4 regions of the Bacillus pacificus genome follow, and region 1 is predicted to be linked to each of the others. Evidence: riboswitches for the same ligand, from Rfam matches in the RefSeq annotation. Region 1 holds a riboswitch; each other region holds the start of a gene.

Region 1 (8,128 bases):
CTTGCAGTTGGCCCTGGCGCTTCCATTTCTTATCATAATCAATGGTGGATTCCGCACAATGAACAAGGTGCTTTCGAAGTGTTAGGTAGTTACGGACAAACACTTTACATCGATCCGAAAGCGAATATGGTAATTGTCCACTTCTCTTCTAATGCTACGCCAAGTAATGAAATCCATTCCGTTTACTCCAATATGTATATTGATATTGCACATCATTTAGAGAAGCTTCCACAGTAGTGGAAGCTTCTCATTGCAGTACATTATTTACACTACTATACCAATTACCTTTTTGTTATTAGAAGATGTTGAAAAAATAATTGCTTAAAATACGCTCAATTAAAATTTTATAAGCAGTTTACAATTTTAATTGAGCGTTTAACTAATACATCTACATCTTTTGGAGAATGTATTAAAACACTTCCCTTACAAAGATTGTCTGTTCATATTGGTCGAAAATTTCTTCTATAGATGAAAATAAAGTTTCTTCCGGTATGATGAACTTTATTTTTTGATCATTTTTTAACATAAAGGAAATTGTTCCATTATCATTAAAACCTGTATGAAACGTTCCTCGTTTATTTAATAGTACCTCTTCAATTATATTTATTTCAATTGAAAAGTTATTCTTTAATTGCAAGAGTTCATGTATATTGCCAGTATGTATTTTTGTATCTATTTCAGTTTCTAAGTTTAATTGTTTTTTCTCAATTTTTTTGAACCAGAACAAAAACAATAGCTCTGAAATACCAGGTAATTGTTTTTTATAAGCATGTCGACTATGAAACTGTCCGCCAATCTTTATAAAATATATACATTCACCTGTAATAAAAACTTTATAATATATATCTGCCGTAAACATTTTAGGCTTTAAAAGATAAAAACTTTTAATCATGATTCCTCCATCAATTTTAAATGTATTTGTATAAACATTTTTAGCTAGATTTGCGCTAAAACATATTACTCATGTAATGCAACACTATTGTATTGAATATCCTCTCCCTTTGCAATAGTTGCTTTGAAATCAGCTAGTAACCTTTCTCTATACTATCCCTATAAGCGCTACCCCATTTACAACCGTTTTCTTCTAGCATTTTAAAAGCAGAATCTGATACAAGGCTCTATATTAACCTATCAATAAATTACCACCCTTTAAATATCTGAATTTTCTTTATATTGAAGGTTATCCCCCAAACAACCTCGAATAATTGTAATACATATACATAAGGAGGTTGATCTATTTTGTTTCGTTCTTTTACTAATGGTTGCGTCGCCTTAGTGCAACGCTTCTTACCAGAACCGTTTATTTTATCATGTTTATTAACTGTTTTCGTTATCTTCTTTGGTATGTTTGCAACGCATCAAACACCTGTGGAAATGATTAATCACTGGGGGAATGGCATTTGGGGACTTCTCGCCTTTTCTATGCAAATGGCACTTGTACTCGTGACAGGATCTGCTTTAGCAAACGCTCCTCTCATTAAAAAATGGTTAACGAAAGCTGCAAAACTACCGAAAACGAATGGACAAGGTATTATTGCCATTTCAATCGTAAGTTTACTAGGGGCGTACATAAACTGGGGCTTTGGTATTGTTGTATCTGTTTTATATGCAAAGGAAGTAGCAAGGCAACTTGAAGGATTAGATTATAGGTTAGCCATTGCCTCTTCCTACTCTGGATTTCTCATTTGGCATGCGGGGCTTTCTGCTTCTATCCCTCTTACGTTAGCAACTGGCGGTGAAACGTTAATGAAAACGACAGCAGGAAGTATAAAAGAAGCGATTCCAATAACAGAAACGTTATTCTCACCATACGCTCTCGTGCCAGTTATTATTTTTCTCGTTACGATGCCTCTCATTAATAAAGCGATGCATCCAGATGAAAAACATACGATAACGGTAGATCCTAGCGTATTCCATGAAGAAGCTGCCGCTCAAGAAGTAGAAAAAAATACGTTCGCTGAGAAAATGGAAAATAGCATCATTATTACACTTTGCGTTGGATTGTTAGGTCTCATTTATATTTTCAATTACTTTTATACGAAAGGTTTTAACCTTACACTTGATATCGTTATTTTTATGTTATTAATTGCTGGACTTATTTTCCACCGTACTCCGATTCAATATATTCGCGCTTTTTCAGATTCTACAAAAAGTGCTTCTGGTATTTTACTTCAGTTTCCATTTTATGCAGGAATTATGGGGATGATGATTGGAGCAAATAGTGAAGGACTTTCACTTGGAGGAGCTATTTCAAATTTCTTTATTAGCATTTCAAACGAAACGACTTTCCCACTCTTTACTTTTTTTAGTGCTGGCATCGTTAATATTTTCGTTCCATCTGGTGGCGGTCAATGGGCTGTGCAAGCACCCATTATGATTCCAGCTGGTGCTGAACTTGGTGTACCTGCTGCAAAAACAGCAATGGCCATTGCGTGGGGCGATGCTTGGACGAATTTAATTCAACCTTTCTGGGCATTACCGGCATTGGCAATAGCTGGTTTAGGCGCTCGTGATATTATGGGATTTTGCGTCGTGAACTTACTATATGCAGGATTTATCATAAGTCTATGTTTCTTATTTATTTAAACGAAAAGCTAGTTTTATACTAGCTTTTTTATATAATAAATCTCTTATTTCCCACGCAATTTATAATCGTTTCCCACTCTATCTCCGTAAGATGTAATGACTAAAATGCAAAAAAGTCTTCGCAAATTTTTCCGATCAGGTGTGGATGTTCCCTCAAAAAATTCCACTGTAACGCTTTTGGAAGAAAATATGTTTCATATTCTTTACTTCCCATTACTACCTCATCAACTTCTCTTTCACAAATTCCTCTTATCAAGTAGTCATTTCTTAACTCTATTTGAATTTGCCCAAATGTTTCACTACATTCCTTCAGTTGAAGTAAACATGTAATATACGTTCGCAAAAGTTCGTTGTCATCCCCGCAACACTTTATAATACGTTCCATTTCATTCATAGTGTACGAGCCTTTTCTTCTATTTGTAATAACCACTTTTCCCGCTTCTCTCGTTTACTCGTTTTCACAGATTGAAATACTGACCGTTTTATATCGCGAATGCCGCAAAAACGTAAAACACCTCTCTTCATTATAATCCAATCCGCTGATCGATATAGTAATGCGACGTACCATAACGGTGAGTCTAACGTATTAATTACCCAAGCCTTCTTACCTTTCAATAAGCCTTTCGGCAGGGCCCCTTCATATTTATAAGCAAATCCAGCTACGAAAATGCGATCAATAAATCCTTTTAAAATAGCTGGCATCCCCCACCACCATATCGGATAGATGAATAGAAGCATATCTGCTTCTTCTACTAATGTTCTATACCGGGCTGTTTCCTCTTCATTTACTAAATCACGTCTTTTCTTCTCTTCATTAAAGACAAGGACGGGATCAAATTGTTCTTTATATAAATCAAGTACTGTAACCGAATGATTAGTTTCTTGCAATCCTTTTTGCACATGCTCTAAAATCGCCGCGTTAAAGCTTGAAGGACTAGGATGAGCGTATACAATTAGTACATTCACTACAAAACAACTCCCTCATAAGTTAAAGTTTCCCCTTCTTTAACATCTTCTCTACAATTTGCACGTTTTTTGAACTTTGTAACAACCGGTTTAATACTATAAGTAACTCTTCTTTTTCTAAACCTTGCAATTCCGATTTAACCGTACTCTCGCCAGCACTTTGAATATCATAAACAACCGCCGCCATATGTTTACAATAATTTTCATATGGACACTCACAACTACTTTCTGAAAAATCATCGAGTTCAATCACTACTTCATAATTCCCTGCATTACCAGTCACAAATGCAAATACTTTATTATTATGTATTTCTACATCTTCTACATGTCCATCTTCATAATATTCATACCCTCTATCAATAATGTGTTTCGGGATATACCTATATAGTTCTTTTATTAAATAAGCGTACATAACAACACCTCTTCCTTTAATTCCCTTTTGACTTCTAGAGCCACTGCATGTTATTCTAATAACTGTCAAATAGCAAGTCTATATGACAAAACGACTGACACCTATTCGGCGAAGGTGTCTCTTTTCATTTGCAGCCGATATGAATTGCCTCTTTCAGGCACATTCAATTTTTGACACTACACACTCAACACCATTCCCTGTATCAGGCTGCTTAAGCAGTCTTTTACTCTACATACTTCAAAAAAAGAGAGCTTAGCTCCCTTTTCTCGCCTTATAAAATACCCCTTTTTCAGCATAGAGATATTCATCAGCTAATGTAATTTTCCCATCCAGTTTCAGTTCATCTAATAATCTTGATAAATAAAATTGATGTAACATCTTTTTCGTGAATTTTCCTTCATGATGCGAAACGATATGTTCTTGAATATCTAACAATGATATTGGCTTATCTTGCTCTATCATATATTCATAAACTGTACTACGCAGTTTTACGTATTTTTCGAGTGTCACAGCAATGCGCAACCCCTTTCTTCTTAATATAAATTTTCGTAATCGGTTTTTTTGCAATAAAAAAACCTCTCCGATAAGAAGAAGTTACGTATATATCTTCATCTTATCTCCCAGAACAAATTTGTTCTGCTGGAATTAGCACCTGCATCGCGGTTGCTGGGTTTCATCGGGCCAGTCCCTCCACCTCTCTGGATAAGAAAATATTCACTTAATTCTTACTATACGTAATTTCATTTTAATTGTCAAACAAATATAACGAATTATATTTTCTTCTTTACTGTTCATACTATACATATATGAGTATGCAAGGAGGATTATGAAATGCATCAAAATGCTCGTGGATATGTACAAGATTCTTTTCAATCGTTACAAGAAGCAAAACATTGTTTAGAAGAAGCACTACAGACTGTTGAAAAAGATTTTAATCGCGCTCGTATTGAGCAATCTCTTTATGCGATCGAACAAGCTATTCAACGCTGCGATTACACCGTTCACATTTTAGAACAAGAGTGAAAAAACTTCCCATCATAAGGTGGGAAGTTTTTTCAAATGGCATACTTCATAATTATTGCCGTTATAATTAAAAAATATACAGAAAAATGCTCCTTACAATATGTAAGAAGCATGAAAGAGGCAAACGAATATGTAAGTCGCGACCCTACCTTATATGAGTATGCTTTTCTATACCATGTTATGCTTATCCAATATGCCATATTTCTTTTTAAATCTTGTAAGAATCGTAATCCAAGACGTACTAAATAGTAGTAAGAACACAACATTTGAAATCGCATGGCTCAAATCGAAATAAAAACTTGCGATATAATACGAAATGACTGTTTCCCATGTCGCCTCTCGTATAAAACCGAGAAGCCCCCAGAAATTCATAATCCAGCCAAATAAAAATCCAACAAACAATCCGTATAGAAGTCTTCCCCATAGCTTTTTCATTAAAAACGTATTCCGCAATAATCCAGCTATAAAGCCAATCATACCCCATGAAAACATTTGCCACGGCGTCCACGGACCTTGTCCTAAAAAAATGTTAGATACGATAGCCGCTGTTGCACCAATCATAAAACCAGTTTCACTTCCAAACACAATTGCAGAAACAATAATGACAAAAGAAGTCGGCTGTACACTTGGTAAAAGAGAAAATGGTACACGACTCACTGCTGCAATTGCTGCTAACACAGCAACGAGAACAATTTCACGTGAAACAAACGCCTTCTTTTCAAAACGGATATAGAAAGGTAACATAATAACAACTAATAAAAACAAACTACTTAACATGTAATAACCGTCCATGATAAGTGTAGTAAAAAGTAATGTACCTATCATCACTGCAAAAATACATATTATGAATGCAACATATCGTTTGGACACGCTTCGTACACATCCTCCCACGTTAATGCATATGGCAATTCTTTTCGAATAAATCGATTGATAGAGGTTGTATAAAAGAAGTTGCCACTAAAAAATTCTTTCGGTGCATCATTCATAATGACTGCTCCATCAAATAACATCATACATTGATCCACGTATTTCGCTGCAAACTCAATATCATGCGTTGCCATTACAATTGTTGTCCCTTCTTTTTGCAGTTTCCTAAATAACTCTCCTACCCTTTCTTTCTTCCACGGATCTAGTCCTTTTGTCGGTTCATCCAGTAATAATAAAGTCGGCTTTGACAATAACGTCGTACATAATGCAAGTAATTGTTGCTCTCCCCCGCTACAATCATGCGGATGGCGTTCTTTAAGTGCATATAGCCAAAACTTTTTAAGCTGCTGTTCTGCTATTTCTTTTCCTTGTTCTCCGTATAATTCACGCGCTCGTTCATACACCTCGTCCCACACTGTATCAAATGTAAAATGATAATATGGATGCTGCGATACATACCCGATACTTTTAAATCGTTCTTTCGAATCAATTTTATGTATCACTTTCCCATTCCACTTTACTTTCCCTCTTCTCGCTTTTTGTAATCCCGCTAAAATCGTTAGCAGTGTAGACTTCCCTGTGCCATTTTTTCCAACGAGAGCTACCCATTTTCCTTTTTCAATCGATACTGTTAAATCTCGTAAAATGAGCGGACTATTCTTTTCATATTGAAACGAAATATGCTCTGCACTTAAAATGACTTCTTGCTTTTCCCTTTGTACTATTGGCTCATTTACATATGATATCGCTGAAAAATCATTCATTTTCATTTGTGCTTCTCGCACTGTAAATGGTATATCTTTCGCATTCCACTCTAAAAACAATCTTGGGATTTGTGGAATAAATGGACGAAATCCTTCTACTTCCCACATATTTGCTACAACTGTTTTCGGACTACCGTCATACACGATTTGGCCGTTACTCATACAAATAACGCGCGTAGCAAGTGGTATTACCTCATCTAAACGATGTTCACTTAAAACGATCGTAATGCCAAGTTCTTCATTAATACGCTTTAACAACCCTAAAAACTCTTTCGCAGCAATTGGATCTAACTGCGCAGTTGGTTCATCTAATAATAGTAACTTCGGCTGCATAACTAATACGGCAGCTAAATTGACAAGTTGCTTCTGCCCGCCAGATAACGTATGAACAGATTGGTGCAATAAATCTTGGAATCCTAAGAAGCTAATAAGCTCGGCTATTCTTTTTTGAATAATATGTGATGGTAATCCGATATTTTCTAAAGAAAATGCTAATTCTTGAATGACCGTATCCATTACGAGCTGATTTTCTGGATTTTGAAATACCATGCCAATTTCTTGGGCAGATAACAAGTCCGGTACATTTTCTAATAAAGTACCATCATAATATGTATCCCCAGTACGCTTACCAATTGGAAGTAATTCTTTTTTTAAATGTTTTAATAAAGTCGTCTTCCCGGATCCTGATCCTCCAGCAAGTACAATAAACTCTCCTTTTTGAACAGAAAGAGAAATATGCTGTAACGCTTTTTCGTTTTCATCAGCATATACAAATGATAAATTGTTTATTTCTGCATGCGCCACCATATCCATTCCCGTCCTTCCATTATAATTGGTAAACTAATAAACATCGTAAATACGACAAACATCATCCCATCGAACTGCTGAAATAAAATCGATTCGACTTTCGGATAAATAATCAATTTTCCTCCGCCATAATTACTACATATAATAGCAGCTATAAATAGAATGCTTAAATAACTGAGCGTATACCAATCGCATCTTTCCATTCTATACCGAATATAAGTCGTACGTTTCGTTACACCAAATCCACGAGCTTGCATAGAATCTGCCGTTTGTAATGCATCTTCTAATGAACAAATTAATAATACTTGCAATAGTTGCATACCATTTTTCACACGTTCCACAATGGAACCTGCATCTACCTGTACACCTTTCGTCTTTTGGAAGAGTGTTATTTTCTGTAATCGCCTCATAAACAAAGGAACAAACCTCACCGTAATCATCGTTAACAATGCTACTTTCGGTGAAATTCTAGAAAATAAATATAAAAATTTATGACTTGTAATAATATCATTATACGAAGCAAACGTAAACATAATCGCAACTAGTAATAACCCCATTACTACTCCAAACATAATTGCCTCAAGCTTAATGCGGCTATCACCTAACCAAAATAACGTAGTTCGGCCTCTATGCGTGAATAACG
Region 2 (8,128 bases), 2.0 Mb from region 1:
ATGTGAATACGATAGATGTACTTCAAGCAATTACAAATCATATTTCCTTCGTGATAGAAAATTTAAGGTTAAATGAGCAACGGCGTGAACTTGTACGAATGGAAGAAAGAAATCGGTTAGCAAGGGATTTACATGATTCCGTCTCACAAAAGCTATTTTCGTTAACCTTTATGACAAAAGGCGCTGAGGCAGTTTTAAAAGGTCAAAATGAAAAAGTGGATCGATCTTTGCATGATATGCGTGAACTAGCGCAAGGAGCTTTAAAAGAAATGAGGACGTTAATTTGGCAACTACGTCCAGCGGGTTTAGAGAAAGGGTTATTACCAGCTTTAAAGCAATATGGTGAAAGTTTGGGATTGAAAATTCGGGAACAAGTTACAGGTGTCCGTGATTTACCACGTGTAGTAGAGGAAGCGCTATGGAGAATTGGACAAGAAGCTTTAAATAATGTAAGTAAGCATGCGAATGTTAGAGAAGCGACGATTTATTTCAAAGTGACGGAGAAGAATGTATCATTAGAAATAGTAGATCAAGGAAACGGCTTTGTAGAAAAGGATATAAAAGAGAAGAAATCACTTGGCATGACTACGATGCGCGAAAGAGTAGAATTAATCGGTGGAACAATTAAAGTTGTAAGTGATAAAAAAAGAACAAGTGTAAAAGTAAACGTACCATTATGATGTGAAAATGAGGGAAGTTTGTGAAAATAAAAGTATTGTTAGTGGATGATCATACAGTCGTTTTAAAAGGATTAGCATTTTTCTTAAGTACACAGGAAGATATAGAGTTAGTTGGAGAAGCAAGCAATGGGAAAGAGGCACTAATAAAAGTAGGGGAGACGAATCCTGATGTTGTGCTAATGGATTTATATATGCCCGAAATGGATGGTGTTGAGGCGACAGCGTGTATTAAAAAAGAATATCCAGATGTGAAAGTAATTGTATTAACTAGCTTTTCTGATCAGGCGCATGTGTTACCAGCATTAAGGGCTGGAGCAAGCGGGTATATTTTAAAAGATGTAGAACCGGATCAGCTTGTTGAGGCTATTCGAAGTGCATATAAAGGTAATATTCAATTACATCCTGATATAGCAAATGCTCTTCTCTCTCAAACATTACCTGTAGAAGAAAAAGAAGAAGAGCCTTCTATTCAAGTGGATGTGCTAACAGCGAGAGAAAATGAAGTATTGCAGCTATTAGCGAAAGGGATGAGTAATAAAGAAATCGCTTCTGTTTTAGTTATTACAGAAAAAACGGTAAAAGCTCATGTAAGTAGTATTTTGAGTAAGTTGAATTTATCTGATCGTACGCAAGCGGCATTATATGCAGTGAAAAATGGAGTTGTATAAGACGAAAGTCGTAAGACCTAGTTCGCCTTTAGAAGGTGGACTTTTTTTATGGAAAAATACGTCTATGTGAGGACGAAATTGTCTTGATATAAAGATAAAATATGTTTGTAAGCAACAAAACAACAATTACAAGGGATACCTTTTTAAAAGCATATAACAACATAAGAGTGAGTAGTAGGAGGAAAAACAATGGCAACAGTTTTATTTGTAAAAGCAAACAACCGCCCAGCGGAACAAGCAGTTAGTGTGAAATTATACGAGGCATTTTTAGCGAACTATAAAGAAGCACATCCAAATGATACAGTAGTAGAACTTGATTTATATAAAGAAGAATTACCATATGTAGGCGTAGATATGATTAATGGTACATTCAAAGCAGGTAAAGGATTTGATTTAACTGAAGAGGAAGCAAAAGCAGTAGCAGTTGCTGATAAGTATTTAAATCAATTCCTAGAAGCTGATAAAGTCGTTTTCGGTTTCCCATTATGGAACTTAACGATTCCAGCAGTATTACACACATATATTGACTATTTAAACCGAGCTGGTAAAACATTTAAATATACGCCAGAAGGCCCAGTTGGTTTAATTGGTGATAAGAAGATTGCATTATTAAACGCGCGCGGCGGTGTATATTCTGAAGGTCCAGCAGCTGAAGTAGAAATGGCTGTTAAATATGTAGCAAGCATGATGGGCTTCTTCGGTGCAACAAACATGGAAACAGTAGTTATTGAAGGACATAATCAATTCCCAGATAAAGCAGAAGAAATCATTGCAGCTGGTCTTGAAGAAGCAGCTAAAGTAGCAAGTAAATTTTAATTGAAAATAAAATCGTCACTCAAAAAAGTAGCATTAACAGATAAACGTTAATGCTACTTTTTTATATTTTAAGTTCGTCAGCTAGTTTTTCTAACTGAATTCGATCTTGTATGTAATAGGTTCTTCCATCTTTCCGTAAGTAATTTTGTTGGCAAAATTGGTTTAATACATATAAAAGGTGACGGTAGCTAACATTTAAGTATTCCGAAACCTCGGTATGTTTTTCTATATAACTGTTATTTTGTTCTGTTAATAGAATAAACGCCGCTAATCGATTTTCGAACGGATAACTATTATTTTTAGCATAACTTTCTGTTCGGGTAATGGTTTTCTCACCGATAAATTTGCATAGTTTCTGTAGAAAGGTAGCATCTTGTAACAAAAGATGCTGACAATCCTTAAGAGGAAGCGCTAAGCATATACAATCTTCAATTACTTCCACCGTTTTCGTAATAGATTCTACGCCAATTAATCCTAATTCCCCAATGAACGAAGGTGCCTGAATAAAGTTAATCAAAGAGACCTTTCCGTTTTTGTGACTCATATATATTTTTGCTTTCCCAGCAATTAAGTAATAAAGATAAGGAACATCGACCCCTTCATTACATATCTTTTCTCTTTTCTGAAAGGAATGTAGTTCAGCATACGGTAAGATATCAAAAGAAAAAAGAGTATGGAAATTGTAAGTTTGTATGTAATGAGAGATTTCTTCGCTATTTCTGCTGACTTTCATGTTTTCACCTCATGTTTAGTATGAGATATCTCCTATTATTTTTACAAGAAAGAATGATACGATTTACGTAAATTTGTTTTTGTAGAAAAGAGAGTGTGAAGGGCTTATGAAAAAATATAAAACATTATTATTCGATGTAGATGATACATTGTTAGACTTTCAAAAGGCAGAAAAATCGGCATTACGTATGCTTTTTGAAGAGAAAGGGATGTTTCTAACTAGCGAAATTGAAGCGCAATATAAAAAAATTAATAAAAGTCTTTGGACTGCTTTTGAAGAAGGTGAAATAAGTCGTGATGAAGTTGTAAATACACGATTTTCAATTTTGTTTAAAGAATACGGGGAAGAAGTAGATGGGATATTATTCGAAAATAATTATCGCAGTTACTTAGAAGAAGGAAATCAGCTCATGGAAGGTGCTTTACAATTTATAAATCAAATTCAAAGTGAGTACGATTTATATATAGTGACAAACGGTATTTCTAAGACGCAAGATAAACGATTACGTAATGCAGGGTTACATGCCTTGTTTCAAGATATTTTCGTTTCTGAAGATACAGGTTATCAAAAGCCGATGAAAGAGTATTTTGATTATGTTTTTGAAAGGATCCCTAACTTTGTTCCTGAAGAAGGGCTCATTATTGGGGATTCGTTAAGCGCTGATATGAAAGGTGGATATGTAGCGGGAATTGATACTTGTTGGTTTAATCCAGAAAAGAAATGTAATAATAGCGAGATTGTGCCAACATATGAAGTGCAAAATTTTGAAGAGTTATACGCGTTATTGAAGCAACATGTGTAATGAGAATAGGCAGTGGAACTTTCGTCTCTACTGCCTATTTTTTATTGGTAGTTTCATTATGTTTTGGAAGTAGAAATGCATTTCCGATAGCACCTGCTCGAATCGTTTGTAATAGTAAATTAAGTGAAGGTTTTAAAAGGTCTTTTTCAAATGAATATAGAATATATTTCTTTTGTTATGTACATTAAATTCCTTGTAGTTAATTTAGAACATTCAGAAAAACTGATTGACATTAGGAAATTATTGCTATAAAATCAACGGTAATTGCATAGTCTTATCAAGAAAAGGTGGAGGGACAGGCCCGATGAAACCTTGGCAACAGCCGTATAACGGAATTGTGCCAAATCCTGCAGGTAATAAACCCTGAGAGATAAGAAAGAGCCTTTAGAGCGTGTTTTCAAACTGCTCCTTTCTTGTTTTCAGGAAAGGGGCAGTTTTTTATTTTGTATAAAAGAAAGGAGAATAAGAGATGGGAGAATCATGGGGGAAAGGAACAATTTGCGTGCAAGGTGGCTATACGCCAAAGAATGGTGAACCGCGTGTTTTACCGCTTTATCAAAGTACAACGTATAAATACGATACTTCGGATGATTTAGCAGCCTTATTTAATTTAGAGGCAGAAGGATATATATATACGCGTATTGGAAATCCTACTTTAGCTGCATTTGAGCAAAAGCTAGCAGATTTAGAGGGTGGCGTAGGAGCTGTTGCAACGGCTTCTGGGCAGGCTGCTATTATGCTTGCTGTTTTAAACATTTGTAGTAGCGGAGACCACTTGCTTTGTTCTTCCACAGTTTATGGCGGGACGTTTAATTTATTTGGAGTGAGTTTGCGTAAGCTTGGTATCGATGTTACATTCTTTAATCCGAATTTAACTGCTGATGAAATTGTGGCCCTTGCTAATGATAAGACGAAACTCGTTTATGCAGAATCGCTAGGAAATCCGGCGATGAACGTTTTAAATTTCAAAGAACTTTCAGATGCAGCGAAAGAGTTGGAAGTACCTTTTATCGTGGATAATACATTAGCAACTCCTTATTTATGCCAAGCATTTGAACATGGAGCAAATATTATCGTTCATTCTACGACGAAATATATTGATGGTCATGCAAGTTCGTTAGGTGGCATTGTTATTGACGGAGGGAACTTCGATTGGACAAACGGGAAATATCCTGAACTAGTTGAACCGGATCCAAGTTATCACGGCGTAAGTTACGTTCAAAATTTTGGTGCAGCAGCTTATATTGTGAAGGCACGTGTTCAATTATTAAGAGACTACGGAAACTGTATGAGCCCATTTAATGCGTATGTTAGCAATATCGGCTTAGAAACATTGCATTTACGAATGGAGCGTCATAGTGAAAATGCTCTTGCAGTTGCTAAGTGGCTTGCTGATCATGAACGTATTGAATGGGTGAATTATCCGGGATTAAATAGTAATGAAAATTACTCGTTAGCACAAAAGTATTTGAAAAAAGGTGCTAGTGGTGTTTTAACATTCGGCATTAAGGGAGGATTAGAAGCAGCAAAAGAATTTATCGCAAATGTAAAACTAGCAACTCTCGTAACGCACGTGGCTGATGCGCGAACTTGCGTTATACATCCCGCAAGTACAACACATAGACAATTAAGTGCTGAAGATCAGCGCTTAGCTGGCGTCACATCAGATTTAATTCGTCTATCAGTTGGTATAGAAGATGTTTCGGATATTATTGCAGATTTAGAAGCAGCGCTAGTCGGAGGCAAACAACATGCCGATCATAATTGATAAAGATTTGCCAGCTCGCAAAGTGTTGCAGGAGGAAAATATTTTTGTAATGACAAAAGAGCGAGCAGAAACACAAGATATCCGGGCATTGAAAATTGCTATATTAAACTTAATGCCTACAAAGCAAGAAACAGAAGCGCAATTACTTCGTTTAATTGGCAATACACCGTTGCAATTAGATGTACATTTACTTCATATGGAATCACACCTGTCCCGTAATGTCGCACAGGAACATTTAACGAGTTTCTATAAAACATTCCGTGATATTGAGAATGAGAAATTTGATGGACTCATTATTACAGGAGCACCAGTTGAAACCCTTTCTTTTGAAGAGGTAGATTATTGGGAAGAGCTTAAACGTATTATGGAGTATTCAAAAACGAATGTAACATCTACGCTTCATATTTGCTGGGGGGCACAGGCTGGTTTGTATCATCATTATGGTGTTCAAAAGTATCCTCTTAAGGAAAAAATGTTTGGTGTATTTGAACATGAGGTTCGTGAGCAACATGTGAAATTGTTACAAGGGTTTGATGAGTTATTTTTTGCCCCGCATTCTCGTCATACGGAAGTACGAGAGAGTGACATTAGAGAAGTGAAGGAGTTAACGTTATTAGCCAACTCTGAGGAAGCGGGCGTTCATCTTGTTATTGGGCAAGAAGGAAGACAAGTGTTTGCGCTCGGTCATAGTGAATATAGTTGTGATACGTTAAAGCAAGAATACGAGCGAGATCGTGACAAAGGGTTAAATATTGATGTGCCGAAAAATTATTTTAAGCATGATAATCCAAATGAGAAGCCGCTTGTAAGGTGGAGAAGCCATGGAAATCTATTATTCTCTAATTGGCTAAATTATTACGTGTATCAAGAAACCCCTTATGTATTATAAAAAAAGATTGTGTAACACGTGGCAACGTTTTCTCTGCAGTGGTTAACTTATATTTTTCCGAATGTTCTAAAAACATTGTTTTTCAGATTTTTTACTCATATAATTTCATCTAAACACAATTTTTGAGGGGTGGACAGTATTATGAAAGAAATTCAAGTTGGCTTATTAGGTCTTGGGACAGTTGGTAGCGGTGTAGTTCGTATCATTACAGATCACCAAGAGCGACTGATACACCAAGTAGGTTGTCCTGTAAAAGTAACGAAAGTGCTAGTACAAAATATTGAAAAAGAGAGAGAAGTAGAGGTACCTTCTACTCTATTAACGCAAAATGCAAATGAAATTTTAGATAATCCAAATATTGATGTTGTCATCGAAGTGATGGGTGGCATTGATGACGCAAAATCGTATATTTTACAAGCTTTACAAAGCGGGAAGCATGTTGTGACTGCCAATAAAGATTTAATGGCGTTACATGGAGCGGAACTCTTAGCGGTAGCAAAAGATAATAAAGCAGATTTGTTTTATGAAGCAAGTGTAGCCGGAGGGATTCCGATTTTACGAAGTATCGTAGAGGGACTTTCTTCAGATCTTATTACGAAAGTAATGGGAATTGTAAATGGAACGACAAATTTTATTTTGACGAAAATGTCAGATGAAGGGAGAGCATATAACGACGTGTTAAAAGAAGCTCAGCAACTTGGATTTGCAGAAGCAGATCCAACATCAGATGTAGAAGGTTTAGATGCAGCAAGAAAAATGACAATTTTGGCTACCCTTGGTTTCTCTACAAATGTAGAGCTTGGAGATGTGAAGGTAAAAGGCATTACTTCTATTACAGAAGAAGATATTGAATACAGTAAGAGTTTAGGATACACGATTAAATTAATCGGTCTTGCGAAGCGAGATGGTGAGAAATTAGAGGTTACAGTTGAACCGACATTACTCCCAAATACACATCCTCTTGCGGCCGTGCAAAACGAATATAACGCTGTATATGTGTATGGTGAAGCAGTTGGAGAAACGATGTTTTATGGACCAGGTGCAGGAAGTTTACCGACAGCAACAGCTGTTGTTTCTGATTTAGTAGCTGTAATGCAAAATATTAGATTAGGGGTAACAGGAAATAGTGCTGTAGTCCCGCAATATCAAAAAGTATTAAAAGAGCCAGACGAAATTGTTGTGAAGAAATTTTTAAGACTTCATGTGAAAGATGAAATTGGTGTATTTGCAAAAATTACTTCGTTATTCTCTGAGCGTGGTGTTAGCTTTGAAAAGATTATTCAGATGCCACTTGAAGAGAAAGGAAAGGCTGAAATTGTCATTGTAACGCATCGTGCATCTCTTGCTGATTATGATTATATTCTACATACGTTGCAAGGGTATGAAGAAATAGATTGTTTGAAAGCAAACTACCGAATTGAAGGAGATGCTAAGTAGTATCTCTACTAATAAAAAACCTATTAAGCAGCTTGCTTAATAGGTTTTTTTCTATTTAAAATTTGTGTACCAACTTGAATAAATGCTTGTATAATCCAGCCTGTTGTAAAGGATAAAATAATTGTTCCAAAATAGATAGGTCCATCTAATAAGAAGCTTAATGTTAAAAATAAGAATGCTAACGAAATTTCTGTCCTTCTAAATGTCCATTTCTTTTTCTCAGCAACTGTTAAAACGAAAGCTTCTTGAGGTGCTGCGCAAAGATTTGTAGAGACGTAAAGACCAATACCGGCTCCAACGAATAGATTTCCGCAAATAAGTGTTATATATTTTGG
Region 3 (8,128 bases), 710 kb from region 1:
AACTAAGGTGAATCCTGCTGTTGAATCAGAAGTACAAGAGAATATAGAAGAAGAAAAAAAAGAAAAGCAAATTGATTATGCTAGCATATCTCAAAAATTAGATCAATATTTAGTCGGAAAGCAATTCAATGGAACAGTTTTGGTAACAGATAAAGAGCATGTTATATTGAATAAAGGATATGGGTATGCTGATGTTCAAAATAAAATAGAAAATACGCCTCACACAAAATATCGTATCGGTTCTATTACGAAAACAGTTGTGGCTACATCTATTTTACAACTGCAGGATCAAGGGAAGCTAAATATTCAAGATAATGTAAATAAATATATTCCTTCATTTCCGGAGAATAAAAATATTACGTTATATCATTTATTAACGCATACCTCTGGTTTACCTGAACACGCAAAAGGCAATGTTAATGCTGCCTCCCGTTTACAGTTAATGAATTGGATTGGACGTCAAAATTTAGAATTTCCTGCAGGAACAGGTTGGAGATATACAGATTATAATTATATGGTGCTTGCCTATATAATAGAACATATATCGAAAAAACCTTTAGGAGATTACATAAAAGAAAATATATTTATAAAAGCAGATATGCATGAATCTGGTATGGGAAATATGGTACCTGGAGATAAAAATTTCACAAAGGGTTATGTGAAAAAAAATCAAGAGCTTGTACCAGCGCAGAAGGTAGGCATGGATTGGCTATATGGTTGTGGTGAGATGTATACGACAGTTGGAGATATGAAGAAATTAGACGAAGCAATTATAAATGGGAAACTTCTTTCTGAACAAAGTATACAAGCGATGTTTTCACCTTCAACAGAACGAAAATATGCATTTAGTTTTTACATATATCCGGATTATTTTCATAACCATGGTGTACTATCTGGGTGGAATACTTTCAATAATTTTAATAAAGAAAAAGGGACTTTTGTTATTTTATTTTCAAACGTGAAAAATAGTATGGATGATGACTTTAATAAAGATTTCCGAAAGATGGTAAGTGATTTATTAGAACAAAGGGGATGAGAAAATGAAACATAAAAATGTATCAATTGGTTTCATTGGTATTGGTGTAATGGGAAAAAGTATGGTGCGTCATTTAATGCAAGACGGTCATACAGTATATGTATATAATAGAACAAAATCGAAAACAGACTCTTTAGTGCAAGATGGTGCAAATTGGTGTGATACACCGAAAGAGTTAGTAAAGCAAGTTGATGTTGTAATGACTATGGTTGGGTATCCACATGATGTAGAAGAAGTGTACTTTGGGATAGATGGAATTTTGGAGAATGCAAATGAAGGCACAATCGCAATTGATTTCACGACATCTACACCAACATTGGCAAAACGTATTAATGAAACTGGAAAAAGTAAGAATGTATATACGTTAGATGCACCTGTATCTGGAGGAGACGTTGGTGCGAAAGAAGCAAGACTCGCAATTATGGTCGGTGGAGAGAAAGAAATATATGATAGATGTTTACCGTTATTTGAAAAACTAGGAACAAATATTCAGTTGCAAGGGCCTGCTGGAAGTGGACAACATACAAAAATGTGCAATCAAATTGCGATTGCTTCCAACATGATTGGAGTATGTGAAGCTGTTGCTTATGCGAAAAAGGCTGGATTAGATCCTGATAAAGTATTGGAGAGTATTTCAACGGGAGCAGCAGGTAGCTGGTCATTAAGTAATTTAGCTCCTCGAATGTTAAAGGGAGATTTTGAACCAGGTTTTTATGTAAAGCATTTTATGAAAGATATGAAGATCGCGTTAGATGAGGCTGAAAGATTACAATTACAAGTACCAGGTTTAAGTTTGGCGAAGGAATTGTATGAAGAGCTAATAAAAGATGGGGAAGAAAATAGCGGAACACAAGTGTTATACAAAAAATACGTAAGGGGGTAAATGAGATGGATCTTCAAAAATTTGATGAGATGATTGATACTGTACAAAGAGCAACATGTATACAAATTAATGAAAAACAAAAAGAAGCTTTTAAACAAAAATATGATTTTGAACCGAATTTCGAATATGGAAGAGATGAGAAAGGGCATTACGTTATTCGAACTTCAAAAAAGATGCTAGAAGAAATGGAATTTTATTTGGCATTGAAATATGATCGAGATGGAGTTGACCTTTACATGGAAGCGGAGATTGATGGTATATATCATGTATCTGTTAGCTATAGTGAAGACGCTTTGCATCTACAAGAATTGTTTCAATTTCTAGAAGAAAATAAATAAAAGTCCTCATTTGAGGACTTTTATTTTTAATTTTGTAATTATAAGCTAGAAGCCCGGCGGCATCGTTCGATTGGGAATGGAATCACTTGCGCGATGTGATTAGGACCAAATTGTTTTGTACGAGCATGGCGTACTATATAAAATGCACAGAGAATTGAAACAGGAATAGCACCGAATAAACCAAAAAGTAAAGCGCTTACACAAGATGCAACAAAACCTAAAACACCAACTTCTAACTCTTCCATAATAGCTCCTAGAATAATAGGAAGTGCTCCACACGTAACCCCTAGTATAAGTGCGATAAGTAAACTCATGATTCTCCCCCTCTGTTTGCGATTTTCTTTTCCTTCTTAGTTAATTGTAGTATATCATATATAAAACAGAATTTTCAGAAAAAGTTCAAAAAAAGTTCAATAAATGTTCAAAAAGTATTAATAAATATACTTGAAAAATTGAAGGGAGAGATTGTACTGAAAAGAAGGAATAATACGGTTAGAACCATAAAAAATCAGGCTTATTTCAAAATGAAATAAGCCTGTTCCATAGGAGGATGTATATATGTAGAGTGAATAAAAGGTTGGAAAAGGGGGTCCAAGGCCTTTTATTCAACTAACTACCTTAATAGATTGGAACCCAGCCTTCAGTTGTAACAAAAATACGAATAGCTACAACTTGACGATCATCTTGCAAGGTAAAATAATGTCTTGCATTTTCAGGAACAGATATGAGATCGCCTGGCTCAAGTTCAACGTCAAAGAATGTCCCATCTTTTCCTTCAATGGCAAAGATGCCATGACCACTAACAATAAAGCGAACTTCATCATCAGTATGATGGTGTTCTTTTTGGAAATTAATTAATAGTTCGTCAAGGTTAGGTGTGCTATTTGAAAGTGAAATTACATCATGTGCTTTATAACCTCGGCGTGATGAAACATCAGCAATTTCTTTTGAAAACACAGCTAATATTTCAGCTTTGTTTTCATCTGTTAATGAGTAATTTTCTTTTAAATGAGTAGGAAGTTTGGAAATATTCCATTTCTCATATAAAACGCCTTCCTCTTGTAGAAATTTTGATACTTCCACTTCATTTTCAATGCGAGTATTTATTTCATGAATACGAATTTGCGCCATTAGAAACGCCTCCTTGAATTGATAATAGTTTTATATGAAATTGGAATAAAAACTCATAAGCTTCTAATCTTTTCTTTGCATCAAAGCTATCTCGGCCCCATACGGTAATACCATGGTTACGGATTAATACTGCCCCCGAATCTCCTTGTATATGCTTGCGGAAGTTTTCTCCAAGCGTTGGGATATGGGCATGGTTTTCGATAATAGGAATGTTTATTGTTGCACCTTCTTCCCAAATATCGAGAGCTTTAATAATTTCTTGATTTTGAAGTGTGACTGCATCACTATATAAATTTGTGATAACATTGTTATCGGTTGTATGAACATGAAGGACGCATCCAGCATTCGTATTATTATAAATATGTGTATGCAAGATTGTTTCTGCTGAAGGACGTAATTCAGTTTCTAATACGGGAACCCCTAGATGATCTACTAATAGAAAATCATCTGGAGTCGTTTTTGTTTTATCTTTACCACTTGCTGTAATGAGAAAAGTGAGTGGTTCATGACTAACCTTTATAGAAATATTACCACTCGTTGCTGGAAACCAATTTCGTGTTGTTAATTCTTTTTTTATCTCGCTTAAGTCATACCATTGACGAAAAAGTTGTTTCATAATTTCACCTCCAACAAATGTTTTAATTCGTTTTGAATATCGTGAAACGATTCAAATGGTGTATAAGAAATATGATTTTCTTCACATTTTGTAATAAGGAAGTCACGAGCGAACACTTTATCCGCTTGTTTCGCAGCTTGTAAATCAGTAATTGAATCTCCGATTACAATATGGAAGTCATTTGTATTACTTAATTTACGGATGAGTGATGATTTACATAATCCGCAATGATTTTGACAATTATGATCACAAGGATGAGGCCAATTCACCGTAATGTATTCATTTGAAAAATCTGTTTCATTACAGTAAATTTGCTCTTTCGGAATGAGTCCTTGTAAGAGTGGATAGACGAAGAAATCCATTCCACCTGATATAACATAAAAGGAAATATTATTTTTATTTACAAATTGTATAAATTCATGAAAACCATTACGGATTTCAGCAGTCTCTATTAAAAATTGAATAATTTCATCGTGCAGATTAGTAGGTATGAATTGAAATAATTGAGAAACACCTTCTTGAATAGATAGCTCTTGTGATAAAATTCTATTCTTTACTTCTTCAGCTTCTGGTGGTGCAAATTTTTCCATAATGGACATAATGTTATCATTATTTGTAATCGTGCCATCGAAATCACAAAATACTTGAATACTCATAATTTCACCTCATGAGAGGGATTTCCCCATATTTGTAGTGCGCTATGCAAATTTATGTCATCTACTTCATGGAGTGGTTTATTTTGCAAAGTAGCATCAATTGCAGCACGGAAAGCTTTACCGCCGCCCTGCGCCCCATTTGGATGTCCATGTATTCCGCCACCAGCATTAATAACAACATCTTTACCGAAATCTCGTACAATAAAGGGAACGAAACCAGGGTGAATACCAGCAGACGGAACAGAAAAGCTCTTCTTGAAAAATGAATCGCCTTCAGTTAAATATTTTGAGATAGCAAGAGCTTCCTCTTTTTCTAGCGCAACACTTCCGTATGGAGATGGGAATAATGAAAAGTCAGCCCCAGCATAACGGAGTAGCTTTCCGAGTAATAATGGAGATGAAACTCCATATAACTTGGATGCGGAATAAGCACCACTTACAGCAGGGTGTGCCATAATAGGAAGCGGGATTTCATCATCTTCTGCAAGTGATTGTAGTACATCTAGTCCGTAAGAGAATACGTTAAATAATAGAATATCAGCTCCAGCTTGCACTGCACGTTTCGCATTTTCTTTTAAATCAAAAGTTCGTCCTGTTAAATTTACGGCATATAACGTTTTATGTCCGTACGTTTCATATACGGATTGTAAAACTTCTTTTCCAGATACGATGCGTTTCGTAAGTGGTGTTAATGCATTTTCGAATAATATCTCATCATCTTTTACGATATCTACACCACCAATTGCTTGATCGCGTAATTGCGTTTTTAAATACCCAATATTTCGTCCAATCATTCCTTTAAAAATACTCATTAAAAGGGGACGATCATGTACTTGTAAAAGATTTCGAATACCATCTATCCCGAATTTTGGACCAGGAAACTGTTTTTTTAATTCGTCTGAAAAAGTTAAGTCAATTAATTTTACTTCGCCATCAAGTGATAGCTTTCCAAATGTAGTCGTTAAAATTGCTGGTAAATCTGGACTGAAATTTAATAACGGATATTCGATTTTAATAATTCCGCGTTTCACTTTTTTACGTAAATACGAATTGGTATGTTCATGTGCAGCTAATTCCTCAACATGAATGACGTTGCCTTTATGCTGCTTTAATTGTTCTTGCAATAAATGTGGCAAATGAGTCCAAGAGCCAATTGTTAAACCGAGTGCAATTTGCTCAGCTTTTTTTTCTAAGTTATGTGAATCATCATGGATTAAATATGTCGCTATAATTCCGCTCATTGTTATAACCTCCTAGTTAAATAAAAAAACCTCTCAGCTAAGGAGAGGTTTTTTTACAACCAGCTCCTTATCTGTCAGCGTAATGCTGCGAGAATTAGCACCGTGTCTACAATTGTAGATCGGTTGCCGGGTTTCGTCGGGCTCGTCCCTCCACCTGCTCTTGATAAGAAGTATTTAGAAATGTTTAAATTTTTAAGATAACTGAATTTTGTCAGATATTTTTCATGTTGTCAATTACTTTTTGAAAAAATTTAATTTATCAATTCGATGAATGGCTTCTCTTAACCTATCTTCTGTATGTAAGAGACCAACACGGACATACCCTTCGCCATGCTCACCAAATCCAACACCAGGAGCAACTGCGACATGTGCTTTTTCTAGTAAAATATTAGAAAATTGCTCAGAAGTATATCCTTTTGGAACAGGAAGCCATGCAAAGAATGATCCTGTTGGAATGTTTACATTCCAACCAATTGAGTGACAAGCTGAAATAAGAGCGTTTCGTCGAGATTCGTAACTATTTACAAGGTCTATTACGCAAGACTGTGAACTTAATAGTGCTTCGCGGGCGGCATCTTGAACTGCACCGAAGATGCTAACATACATATGATCTTGTAATAGGTTGATTGTTTCAATCACACTTTCATTCCCTACAGCAAAAGCGATGCGCCAGCCAGCCATATTAAAAGTTTTCGATAATGTGTAAATTTCGATTCCTGTATCTTTGGCACCGTCTGCTTGTAAGAAACTAACTGGCTTTTGACCGTCGAATCCTATAGCACCATAAGCAAAATCATGAACAACTAATATATTGTGTTTATTGGCAAAATGAATCGTTTCATCAAAAAAATCTTTTGATGCAGTAGCACCTGTAGGATTATTTGGATAGTTTAAAAACATTAATTTTGCACGCTCGGCAATAGAATCATCAATTTTCGCATAATCTGGTAAAAAGTTATTTTCTGCAATAAGTGGCATTGTTTCAAATTTTGCTTTTGCTAAAGCGACACCTGATAAATAATCTGGATAACCTGGATCGGGAACGAGAATCGTATCACCAGGGTTTGTAAAGCAAACTGGTAATTCTACTAATCCAGCCTTTCCACCAAACAAAATAGCAACTTCAGTTTTCGAATTTAATTCTACGCCGTATTCACGTTGATAGAATGTTGCTACAGCTTCTTTTAAGCTTTCGTGTCCGCGAAATGGCGGATATTTATGATGAATGGTCTTTTCAGCAGCATCTTGCAAAGCTTTTACGATATGCTGCGGTGTTGGTTGATCTGGATTACCTTGACCTAGATTAATAACATCGTGACCAGCTGCAACGACTTTGTTAACTTTTGCAACAAGTGAAGCGAAAAATTGTGTTGGCAATGATGTTACTATCTCAGAAGGTTGAAATGATTTCATACTTTCCACCTCTTTTGAAAGTTGTTACAATTCTAGTGACAAATGATATAATCTTTCCAGTATTTTGTAAAGAAAAAAATGAGAATGGGGCTGAAAAAATGAAAGTCGCATGTATTCAGATGGATATTGTCTTTGGAGATGTAGAAAAAAATATTGAGAATGCTAAAAATAAAATAAGCGAAGCGATGAAGGAAAGACCAGATGTTATCGTCTTACCAGAACTATGGACAACAGGTTATGATTTAACGAGACTCTCTGAAATTGCAGATAGGGATGGATTGGAAACGAAAGAAAAGTTGATAGAATGGTCGAAACAATATGGTGTACATATTGTTGGTGGTTCTATAGCAAAGCAAACGGAGCGAGGTGTTACAAATACAATGTATGTTGTAACGAATAAAGGAGAACTAGTCCATGAATATAGTAAAGTGCATTTATTTCAGCTTATGGATGAACATAAATATTTAATCGCTGGAAATCGTACTGGTGAATTTAAGTTAGATGATGTAGAGTGCGCTGGCACAATTTGCTATGATATTCGTTTTCCGGAGTGGATGCGCGTTCATACTGCTAAAGGTGCAAAAGTTTTATTTGTTGTAGCTGAATGGCCATTAGTTCGTTTAGCACATTGGCGTTTGCTATTACAAGCAAGAGCAGTTGAAAACCAGTGTTATGTTGTAGCATGTAATAGGGCAGGGAAGGATCCAAATAATGAGTTTGCTGGCCATTCTTTAATTGTCGATCCTTGGGGCGAAGTTGTTGTAGAAGCAAATGAAGAAGAAGCAATTCTATTTGGAGAGCTTACATTCGAGAA
Region 4 (8,128 bases), 2.6 Mb from region 1:
TGATAATTATATTAAGATAATTTCATCTTTCTTTTAAATAAAAATAGCCTCCCTCTCAAACAGCACACATGAATTTCATATCATATGGAAATATTAAAAGGAAAATTGTTCTAAATCAGGAGGTTTCCTTAATGACAAGCGATACATTTCCACAATTCCCATCATCTTATTGGATTGAATCTACTCAAATCCCGACTTTTCCCCCTTTATCTGAAAATATAAAGACAAAAGTTGCTGTTATCGGTGCTGGTATTACAGGTATTACTACTGCCTATTTACTTGCAAAAGAAGGCATCGATGTTGTATTACTTGATTCTGGTCTTATTTTAAACGGGACGACTGGGCATACAACAGCAAAGATAACAGCGCAACATGATCTTATTTATGATGAATTAATCAATCATTTCGGTATGGAAAAAGCCGGGCTTTACTATGAATCAAATAATCATGCTCTACAATTTATTAATGAAACTGTGCAAACATATAAAATCGACTGTAATTTCTCAAATGAAGATTCATATTTATATACAACTACCGATAAGGGATTAAGAAGTTTATCGAAAGAATATGAAGCATATCAAAAATTAAATATACCTTGTGACTATGTTCAATCTCTACCGATTCCAATTCCAGTACAATCTGCACTTGTCATGAAAAATCAAGCCCAGTTTCATCCCCTTCTTTATTTGAAAACACTTTTAGAAAAGTTTGTGGAGATGGGCGGAAAAGTTTACGAACAAACGACTGCTATGGATGTAGAAAAAGGAGATTCTCCACAAGTCATTACAAAGGGCGGACATCGCATTACTTGTGAATATGTTGTCTCTTGTTCACACTTTCCTTTTTATGATGCGAATAGCTTTTTCTTTACGCGAATGTACGCAGAACGCTCTTATGCTCTTGCTATTAAAACAAAAACAGATTATTCAGGTGGCATGTATTTAAGTATTGATGACCCAAAACGCTCCTTACGCTACACTACAAGCAATGGGGAAAAATTAATTTTAATTGGCGGAGAAAGTCATAAAACAGGACAAGGAATAAACACGATGCTTCATTACGAAGCACTTTATTCTTTTGCGGAAGCAACGTTTGGAATAGATGAAGTTCCTTATAGATGGTCAGCACAAGATTTAATTACGCTAGATAAGCTCCCTTATATTGGACATATTAACGAGAGCAATCCAAATATATTTGTTGCAACTGGATATCGTAAATGGGGAATGACAACTGGAACTGCTGCCGCTCATTTACTGAAGGATTCCATTCTAAAAGTAGACAGTCCATATAAAGAACTGTATGCACCATCACGCTTCCATGCAAATCCAGATATAAAAACGTTCTTCTCCCAAAATCTTGATGTTGCGAAACATTTAATTGAAGGAAAGATTGAAACTGCATTACGTAAACCAGAAGATCTCGAAGTTGGTGAAGGATCTGTCGTACATGTTAACGGGAAACGAGCAGGTGCTTATAAGGACAAAGATGGAAAATTACATATTGTCGATACAACTTGTACACATCTCGGCTGCGAAGTTGAATGGAATAATGGTGATTGTACTTGGGACTGTCCTTGCCACGGTTCACGCTTTTCAATTGAGGGAGATGTTATTGAAGGTCCGGCAGATCAACCGTTAAAACGAGTTGATAATGAGTAAACAAATAAAGAAGTTCAACAGGAATCCTGTTGAACTTCTTTATTTGTTATAAAACCTTTTCATATAAATCCCGATACAAGAAGGAAAATATTAACACCAAATAAAATAATATACTCATCTACAAATTAAAAGGGGTGATTACTATGCAACCTTCAGCTCCACCTCATCTAGAGTCTACAGAAACTATCTTTTCGAGCTCTATTACAAAACTTGTTGTTTTTATTTGTTGGCTAGCTATTCTAGCTGATGGATATGATTTAGGTATTTACGGTGCCGTTCTGCCAAAGCTCCTAGAAGACAAAAGCTGGGCACTTTCGCCGGCACATGCTGGTACAATTGCTAGCTATGCTTTATTTGGTATGTTTATTGGCGCTATTCTAGTTGGAACCATTACAGATCTAATTGGACGGAAATGGACGCTTATATGCTGCTTAGCACTTTTTTCTATCACAATGGGCCTAGCTGCACTTGCTCCTTCTCCCGAATTATTTGGTTTATCTCGGTTTATCGGAGGAATCGGATTAGGTGGTGTTATTCCAACAGCTTCAGCACTTACTGTTGAATATTCACCAAAAAAGCGACAATCTTTTATTTATGCTCTTATGTTTACTGGCTATCCTTTAGGGATCGTGTTAGGCGCTATTTTGTCGATGTTTATGTTAGAAGGTTTCGGATGGAGAACTATGTTTGGCATCGGAATGATTCCACTACTCCTTATTCCTTTCATTATTCGTTATTTACCTGAATCCATTCAATTTTTATTATCACGTAATCGCCAAAAAGAAGTTGACCAAATCCTTAATCGTTTTCAAATTGAATTCTATGTGAAAGATGAAACTCATCAACCCTCATCTAATATGCGAAAGAGAAATGGATTTCTTACTTTATTCTCAAAAGAATACAGAAAAGCAACGCTGCTCTTTTGGATCACTTATATAATGGGTATGTTTTTAATATACGGTTTAAATACTTGGTTACCTCAGATGATGCGACAGGCAGGATACCCTCTTGGATCTAGTTTATCATTCCTACTTATGCTAAATATTACTGCCGCTATCGGTGCATTATTTGCTGGAGCAATCGCCGATCGTATAGGAGCTAAAATTGTTATTAGCATCTCCTATCTTATGGCAGCTATATGTATTGGACTATTAACAATTAAACCATCTGTTACAATCATCTATCTTTTAATTGGTCTTGCTGGAATTGGATCAGTTGGCATTACTCAAATATTAAATGCATATGTAACACAATACTTCCCATCACATATCCGAGCTACTTCCTTAGGCTGGGGACTTGGACTTGGCCGAGTTGGCGCAATTACTGGTCCTATTCTTGTCGGTATTATTATGACAATGCAATATGACTTAGCATGGAATTTTTACTTATTCTCATTTGCAGGTCTTCTTGCAGCTATATCTGTTTTCTTTATTCCTACAAAATAAAAAGAGCACAAACTTACTTGTGCTCTTTTTCGTATACCGCAAACAACATATCTCGAAACAATGTATTTAAACTCTCAATATCGATCCCTAATCCCTTTTCAATTCCTTTTACGTATTGCTGATAGTAATGAATTTGTTCTTCTAAAAATTGATTCAACACCTCAATTTTCAATCCAACATCTAATTCAGTACCTGCCTTTTTCTTTATTAACAACCGTTCAATTTCATCTAATACGCTACGCTCTATTGATAATTCTGTAATTAATCGATCGAATTCTACAGGAGGCAAAGTTATTTTCTCCTCTAGCCACTTACAAGCCAAAATAGGACGCAATACATAAAAGTACTTTTTCAATTTTACATTCTCACCTTGCAAAAATTCACGATAATTTTTTGAAGCCATATGTAGGTAATGGTATATCGTTGCTTTTGGATCAAAATTCTTTTCACTCATTTGCTGAAGCTTTTCTGGAAAATTAGAGTTTTTCGAATAAAAAATGGGTGATCGAATCCATTCGAGTAAAGCTGGGTTTGACTTTGCAAATAGTTGTAACGCTTTTTTTATATCCCATCCGCTTATATCTAAATCATCACTAATCGGATACTCAATTACATCTCGTTTATCATGAATGGATAAATACCATTCTACCGGGTGCATATAAACGAATCTAACATCATAATCACTATCTTTTGATGGAAATCCCCATGCACGACTCCCTGACTCCACAGCGAATAAAATTTTCACATCATTTTCTTTCTCAATTCGTTCTAACTCCAACTTAATTTTCTCTCTCATTTCATACCCTCTCTATTTTTTGATTATTTCCTTGGAAATTCGACAAATATATTACTAAGTTTACTACATACTAAAATAGCTGTCAGAAAATTTCCGACAGCCTGTCAAAATTCGTTATTTTTTACTTGTTCTTTTCAGTTACACTAACCGCAATTCGTTCAAACTCTTTTTGAATCTCCTCTTTGTATGCATCTACTTTTGAAAAATCCATAGCAGCAATATAAATTCGTTCTAATTTATCACGAACTGATTTCGCTTTCGCTAAAAAAGACATCGCCTCATTCATTTTTGCTTTATATTGAATAGAGACGTCACGAATTTCCTCCGCATACTTCTCATCCGTCCCTGGTGTTACAATAAGGGCATACATATCTATAATTTCATCACCTTCACGGCTCGGAAAATATTCATGTGGTGCGGTGCTATCGAAAATCGCAAACCCTAATTCTCTTACGATAACCATATCAAGACTATTTGGATCAAACCCACAATGATATACTTCAACTTCAAATCCTTTTTCTTCTGCTACCTTAGCTAATTTTTTGAGCATTGTTGATTTCCCAGAACCTGGGCGTCCTTTTATAAAATAACGATGTGGTAATCCTTCTGTTAAGTTAGGAACAAAATCAACTGCTCCTTTCGGTGTAGCTGCTCCTAAAAACCGATGTTTCACAAGCGATTGTTTCCCAACTTTATCTGTAAATAATTTCTGAATGAGCTGCTCGGTTAGTTCGTTCGCTTTATTAAAATCAATATTACTAATATATATTTTCTCCCACTCATCATGTATAACTAATGCCTCGTTAAAACGAGCGTAAGCAGCTTGAAAAGCTTTGCTTGCTTCTGAAACAAATCGTTCAATTTCCACTTTCTGCTTTCTTAACTTATCTGAATCCCAAGCAATTCCTAAATTAATATACTCCTCGACAACTCCTGGCATTTTTGGCTCAATAACATGCGGTGATGTTCCATCAACAATTCCTACTTTTAACTTCGGGATAATGACACCATCAACCGATTTATTATCAGAAGAACAGTGTAAAAATTCAATATCATATCCCTTTTCAACCCATTCACGACCTATTACCTTAATTAAAGAAGATTTTCCCGTTCCAGGTCCACCCTTTAAAATAAATAATCTGTTTAGTCCTTTTAAATTCTCTTCATATAAATTATGAAATCCTCTAGCTGTATTTCCACCAGCATAATAATTCAATACCTTCCCTGTCACTGCACTCACTCCTTCGCAGCATTCTATTTACATAAGCTACAATATGCGAGCAACTTTATTTGGGTGAATACCTATTTTGTGTTGCACAGAAAAAGGAAATGAATTACAATTTTATTATCACGAAAATTCCGAACTTTAAATTGAATATACCTTTATCAAGAGAGGCAGAGGGACCGGCCCTTTGAAGCCCAGCAACCTCAGTTTATACAAACTGAATAGGTGCTAATTCCTGCAAAATGCATTGCATTTTGAAAGATAAAACGTAACTATTGTGTGCAAAACTCATCTTTCTTGATTATGAAAGGTGAGTTTTTTATATTTCAAAATATATACTTGGAGGTATTTAAAGTGAAAGTAATTGACCTATCCCAAACATTTGAAAACAATATGTCTCAATTTCCTGGAACACCAAAAATCAATTTAGAAGCCATTACAAGTGTTGAAGAGACAGGATATCAAGTTACAGATTTTCATTCTGTCGTTCATGTTGGTACACATTGTGATGCTCCTGCTCATTTCATTTCAGGCGCAACGACTATTGATCAATTGCCCCTAGATCAATTTGTAGGTGAAGCTGTTCTTATTGATGTAACTCATGTACAAGAACGAAAACTACCTAAAGAAGTATTACACAATGCTGACATAAAAGAAGGTGATATTGTCATTTTCCATTCCAACCTATCTAATAAATGGAATACAGAAGCGTATGAACAAGAAGCCTTTTATCTTTCCGAAGAATTAGCTGAAGAATTAGTTCAATTAAAAGTAAAATCTGTCGGTTTAGATTTCATTTCTCCTGACGAGGTAACGACAGAAACATCACCGATTCATCACATACTACTTGGGAATAATATTTATTTAATCGAAAACTTAACAAACTTAGATGCCATTAATGCGAAACGTTTCTTTTTCTCAGCAGCACCTTTAAAAATTAAAAATAGCGACGGTGCTTTCGCAAGAGCATTCGCTGTAATTTTTTAAACAAACTATACAAAAAAGCAAAGATCATCATTGACCTTTGCTTCTATTTCTTTTATTTAAACTAAGAAAGAATTGCTCAACGCGAGGACGTAACCAAGCTAAATAATCTTTCTCTTTCTTCTTTGTACAAGCTATTTCTTCCCCATCGACCATTCCGACAAGCTCTAGCTCTAACAGTTGCCTCGTAAATGCTAACATATTTATTTCTTCTTCCGGATACTCTTCTTTTAATTTCTCCTCAATTTCCCCTAATAAAAAACCGTCACGCATCATTGCCAATGCATCAATCCAAAGTGGCGGCATTTCATATTTTTCTCCTGTAATTGTATCTTTTACAATATAATTCTTTTGCTCTTTTCGAAATTGAATCGTGTGCAAGCATACAGTCGAATTTAATGTTAATTCCATCATACCACCTCTTTCATAATATCTGCATAGAAAAAAGGATGCGCGTGCACCCCTTCTTTTTCTAACACTACCGAACCGTTACATGAATAACAAATCTCATGTCGATATTTTCCTCCATTATAAACGAAGTATTTTATAAAAAAAACCCTTCTCGAAACATTTTATAAAATGTTTATATTTACGCAACAAGAACACTTTTCTGAAAAATATTTTCTTCTAGCGCATTATGCTATCGGTAAAAAAATCTCCACTTTCATTCCTAGCTCTCCGCTACTTTGAATCGCAATACTTCCTTGCTACTCCTCATGATCAATACAAAAACTCTACATATTATCTCATTAAATGATAAGGAAATTACTTTCAGGACAATATGTACGTTTATAACGCGAAAAGGAAGGAGATTTCCCCTTCCTTTTCATCACAATTTATATCCACCTTACTCGATCATGTAGCAATCCATCCGTAAAGTCATTTCCACCAACTACAAAATCATTCATATATAAATTCAAATATTCTCCGTACTTACTTTCTGTATTTAGTAATAATTCCTCTACATAATAGGCACCTTGTTTAAAGTTATCGAACAGTAAACTACACAAGCCAGCATAAATGCCACATCCTACTTGGAAGTATGTCGCATTCGTTTTATATTTATGAAAAACTTGACTGCTATTCATCACGTTATACATATAGGTCTCGCTATTTTCATAAACGAGTAATACACCGACTAGATCCTCGCCCGCAATCTCTTCTTCAGCTGGATTAAATACTTTACGATTCCAATTCCATAGATCTTCTACCTTATCTAAATTCTGTCTAATTATATTTGTTGTATACTCGTTAATTCGATAAAGAAACCCTACTTCCATGTTAAAGTTTTTCCCTAAAATTAAAACTTCCTCATGCGGCATCAAACAACCATAAAACTCTTTCTCTCCCAACTTTACTTTATACTCTGAAGCATATACATCTTCATAAAAGTAAAGAGGACGATGATGACTCATATACATCGGATAACTCCATATCGCTTCATCTAGAAATCGCTCTACTGCCCATGAAGCATACAGTGTATGAGGCTTTATAAGTGCTGTATCATTCAAAAATGACGTATCATGTTCTACTATATAGCATGCTCTTGGCTTTTCATTCGGGCGTTCCTTCATAAGTTCAACAACCATCCATTGAACGACACCTGGATTCATACCTGAGCCTATAATTGCTTTTGTATTTGTAAATTTATCTTTTTCCTTCTCAAATCTCGTATATCTTTCCGTAAGCTGAAAGCCGATTAAACTATCGTCCTGATCTACTGCCTCGTTTTCCAAAGCTGAATTAATATAACAAATTCCAAGTTCATTACAACAGCTTAATACTCTGATCGTATCTGCCCCCGAAACATCAATAACAACGCTCGTACTACTTTCTTTTAAATGCTTTTTAAATGTCACTACATCTTGGAGGTCTATTTCGGATAAAAACAATTGATCTTTCAAATTTGGAAACAACTCGTCATAATACGTCCTATCTTTTTGTTTTATATCAACCAAATAAAATGTAACATTCTTTATCACTTCATAAATCGGGTCTTTTTCATTTACTATCGCTTGAT

The links. Region 1 has a riboswitch for S-adenosylmethionine ahead of LMD38_RS10465 (hypothetical protein). Riboswitches for the same ligand answer to the same signal wherever they lie in the genome.
Region 2: another riboswitch for S-adenosylmethionine. It lies ahead of LMD38_RS26820 (bifunctional O-acetylhomoserine aminocarboxypropyltransferase/cysteine synthase); the one in region 1 lies ahead of LMD38_RS10465 (hypothetical protein).
Region 3: another riboswitch for S-adenosylmethionine. It lies ahead of mtnW (2,3-diketo-5-methylthiopentyl-1-phosphate enolase); the one in region 1 lies ahead of LMD38_RS10465 (hypothetical protein).
Region 4: another riboswitch for S-adenosylmethionine. It lies ahead of LMD38_RS24075 (cyclase family protein); the one in region 1 lies ahead of LMD38_RS10465 (hypothetical protein).

What each region holds. Positions count from the first base shown of each region.
Region 1 is NZ_CP086328.1:2,003,863-2,011,990, reverse strand. It holds gene LMD38_RS10495 (serine hydrolase domain-containing protein) at 1-237, shown strand, start outside; gene LMD38_RS10490 (hypothetical protein) at 410-892, opposite strand; gene LMD38_RS10485 (short-chain fatty acid transporter) at 1,240-2,586, shown strand; gene LMD38_RS10480 (group-specific protein) at 2,687-2,980, opposite strand; gene LMD38_RS10475 (NAD(P)H-dependent oxidoreductase) at 2,977-3,552, opposite strand; gene LMD38_RS10470 (SWIM zinc finger family protein) at 3,575-3,964, opposite strand; gene LMD38_RS10465 (hypothetical protein) at 4,217-4,474, opposite strand; SAM riboswitch class I at 4,575-4,673, opposite strand; gene LMD38_RS10460 (hypothetical protein) at 4,796-4,987, shown strand; gene LMD38_RS10455 (ECF transporter S component) at 5,156-5,857, opposite strand; gene LMD38_RS10450 (ABC transporter ATP-binding protein) at 5,830-7,491, opposite strand; gene LMD38_RS10445 (energy-coupling factor transporter transmembrane component T) at 7,464-8,128, opposite strand, start outside.
Region 2 is NZ_CP086328.1:5,209,274-5,217,401, forward strand. It holds gene LMD38_RS26795 (GAF domain-containing sensor histidine kinase) at 1-680, shown strand, start outside; gene LMD38_RS26800 (response regulator) at 701-1,348, shown strand; gene LMD38_RS26805 (FMN-dependent NADH-azoreductase) at 1,538-2,164, shown strand; gene LMD38_RS26810 (transcriptional regulator YeiL) at 2,226-2,897, opposite strand; gene LMD38_RS26815 (YjjG family noncanonical pyrimidine nucleotidase) at 3,004-3,699, shown strand; SAM riboswitch class I at 3,971-4,076, shown strand; gene LMD38_RS26820 (bifunctional O-acetylhomoserine aminocarboxypropyltransferase/cysteine synthase) at 4,169-5,467, shown strand; gene metA (homoserine O-acetyltransferase MetA) at 5,451-6,356, shown strand; gene LMD38_RS26830 (homoserine dehydrogenase) at 6,498-7,793, shown strand; gene LMD38_RS26835 (YczE/YyaS/YitT family protein) at 7,817-8,128, opposite strand, start outside.
Region 3 is NZ_CP086328.1:1,293,383-1,301,510, forward strand. It holds gene LMD38_RS06870 (serine hydrolase domain-containing protein) at 1-1,036, shown strand, start outside; gene LMD38_RS06875 (NAD(P)-dependent oxidoreductase) at 1,041-1,919, shown strand; gene LMD38_RS06880 (DUF3909 family protein) at 1,925-2,257, shown strand; gene LMD38_RS06885 (hypothetical protein) at 2,296-2,571, opposite strand; gene LMD38_RS06890 (1,2-dihydroxy-3-keto-5-methylthiopentene dioxygenase) at 2,876-3,388, opposite strand; gene LMD38_RS06895 (methylthioribulose 1-phosphate dehydratase) at 3,366-4,004, opposite strand; gene mtnX (2-hydroxy-3-keto-5-methylthiopentenyl-1-phosphate phosphatase) at 4,001-4,660, opposite strand; gene mtnW (2,3-diketo-5-methylthiopentyl-1-phosphate enolase) at 4,657-5,901, opposite strand; SAM riboswitch class I at 5,966-6,071, opposite strand; gene LMD38_RS06910 (pyridoxal phosphate-dependent aminotransferase) at 6,136-7,314, opposite strand; gene LMD38_RS06915 (carbon-nitrogen family hydrolase) at 7,329-8,128, shown strand, end outside.
Region 4 is NZ_CP086328.1:4,668,268-4,676,395, forward strand. It holds gene LMD38_RS24055 (FAD-dependent oxidoreductase) at 132-1,658, shown strand; gene LMD38_RS24060 (MFS transporter) at 1,802-3,103, shown strand; gene LMD38_RS24065 (nucleotidyltransferase domain-containing protein) at 3,117-3,899, opposite strand; gene LMD38_RS24070 (PRK06851 family protein) at 4,021-5,130, opposite strand; SAM riboswitch class I at 5,280-5,392, shown strand; gene LMD38_RS24075 (cyclase family protein) at 5,479-6,111, shown strand; gene LMD38_RS24080 (hypothetical protein) at 6,139-6,519, opposite strand; gene LMD38_RS24085 (hypothetical protein) at 6,945-8,128, opposite strand, start outside.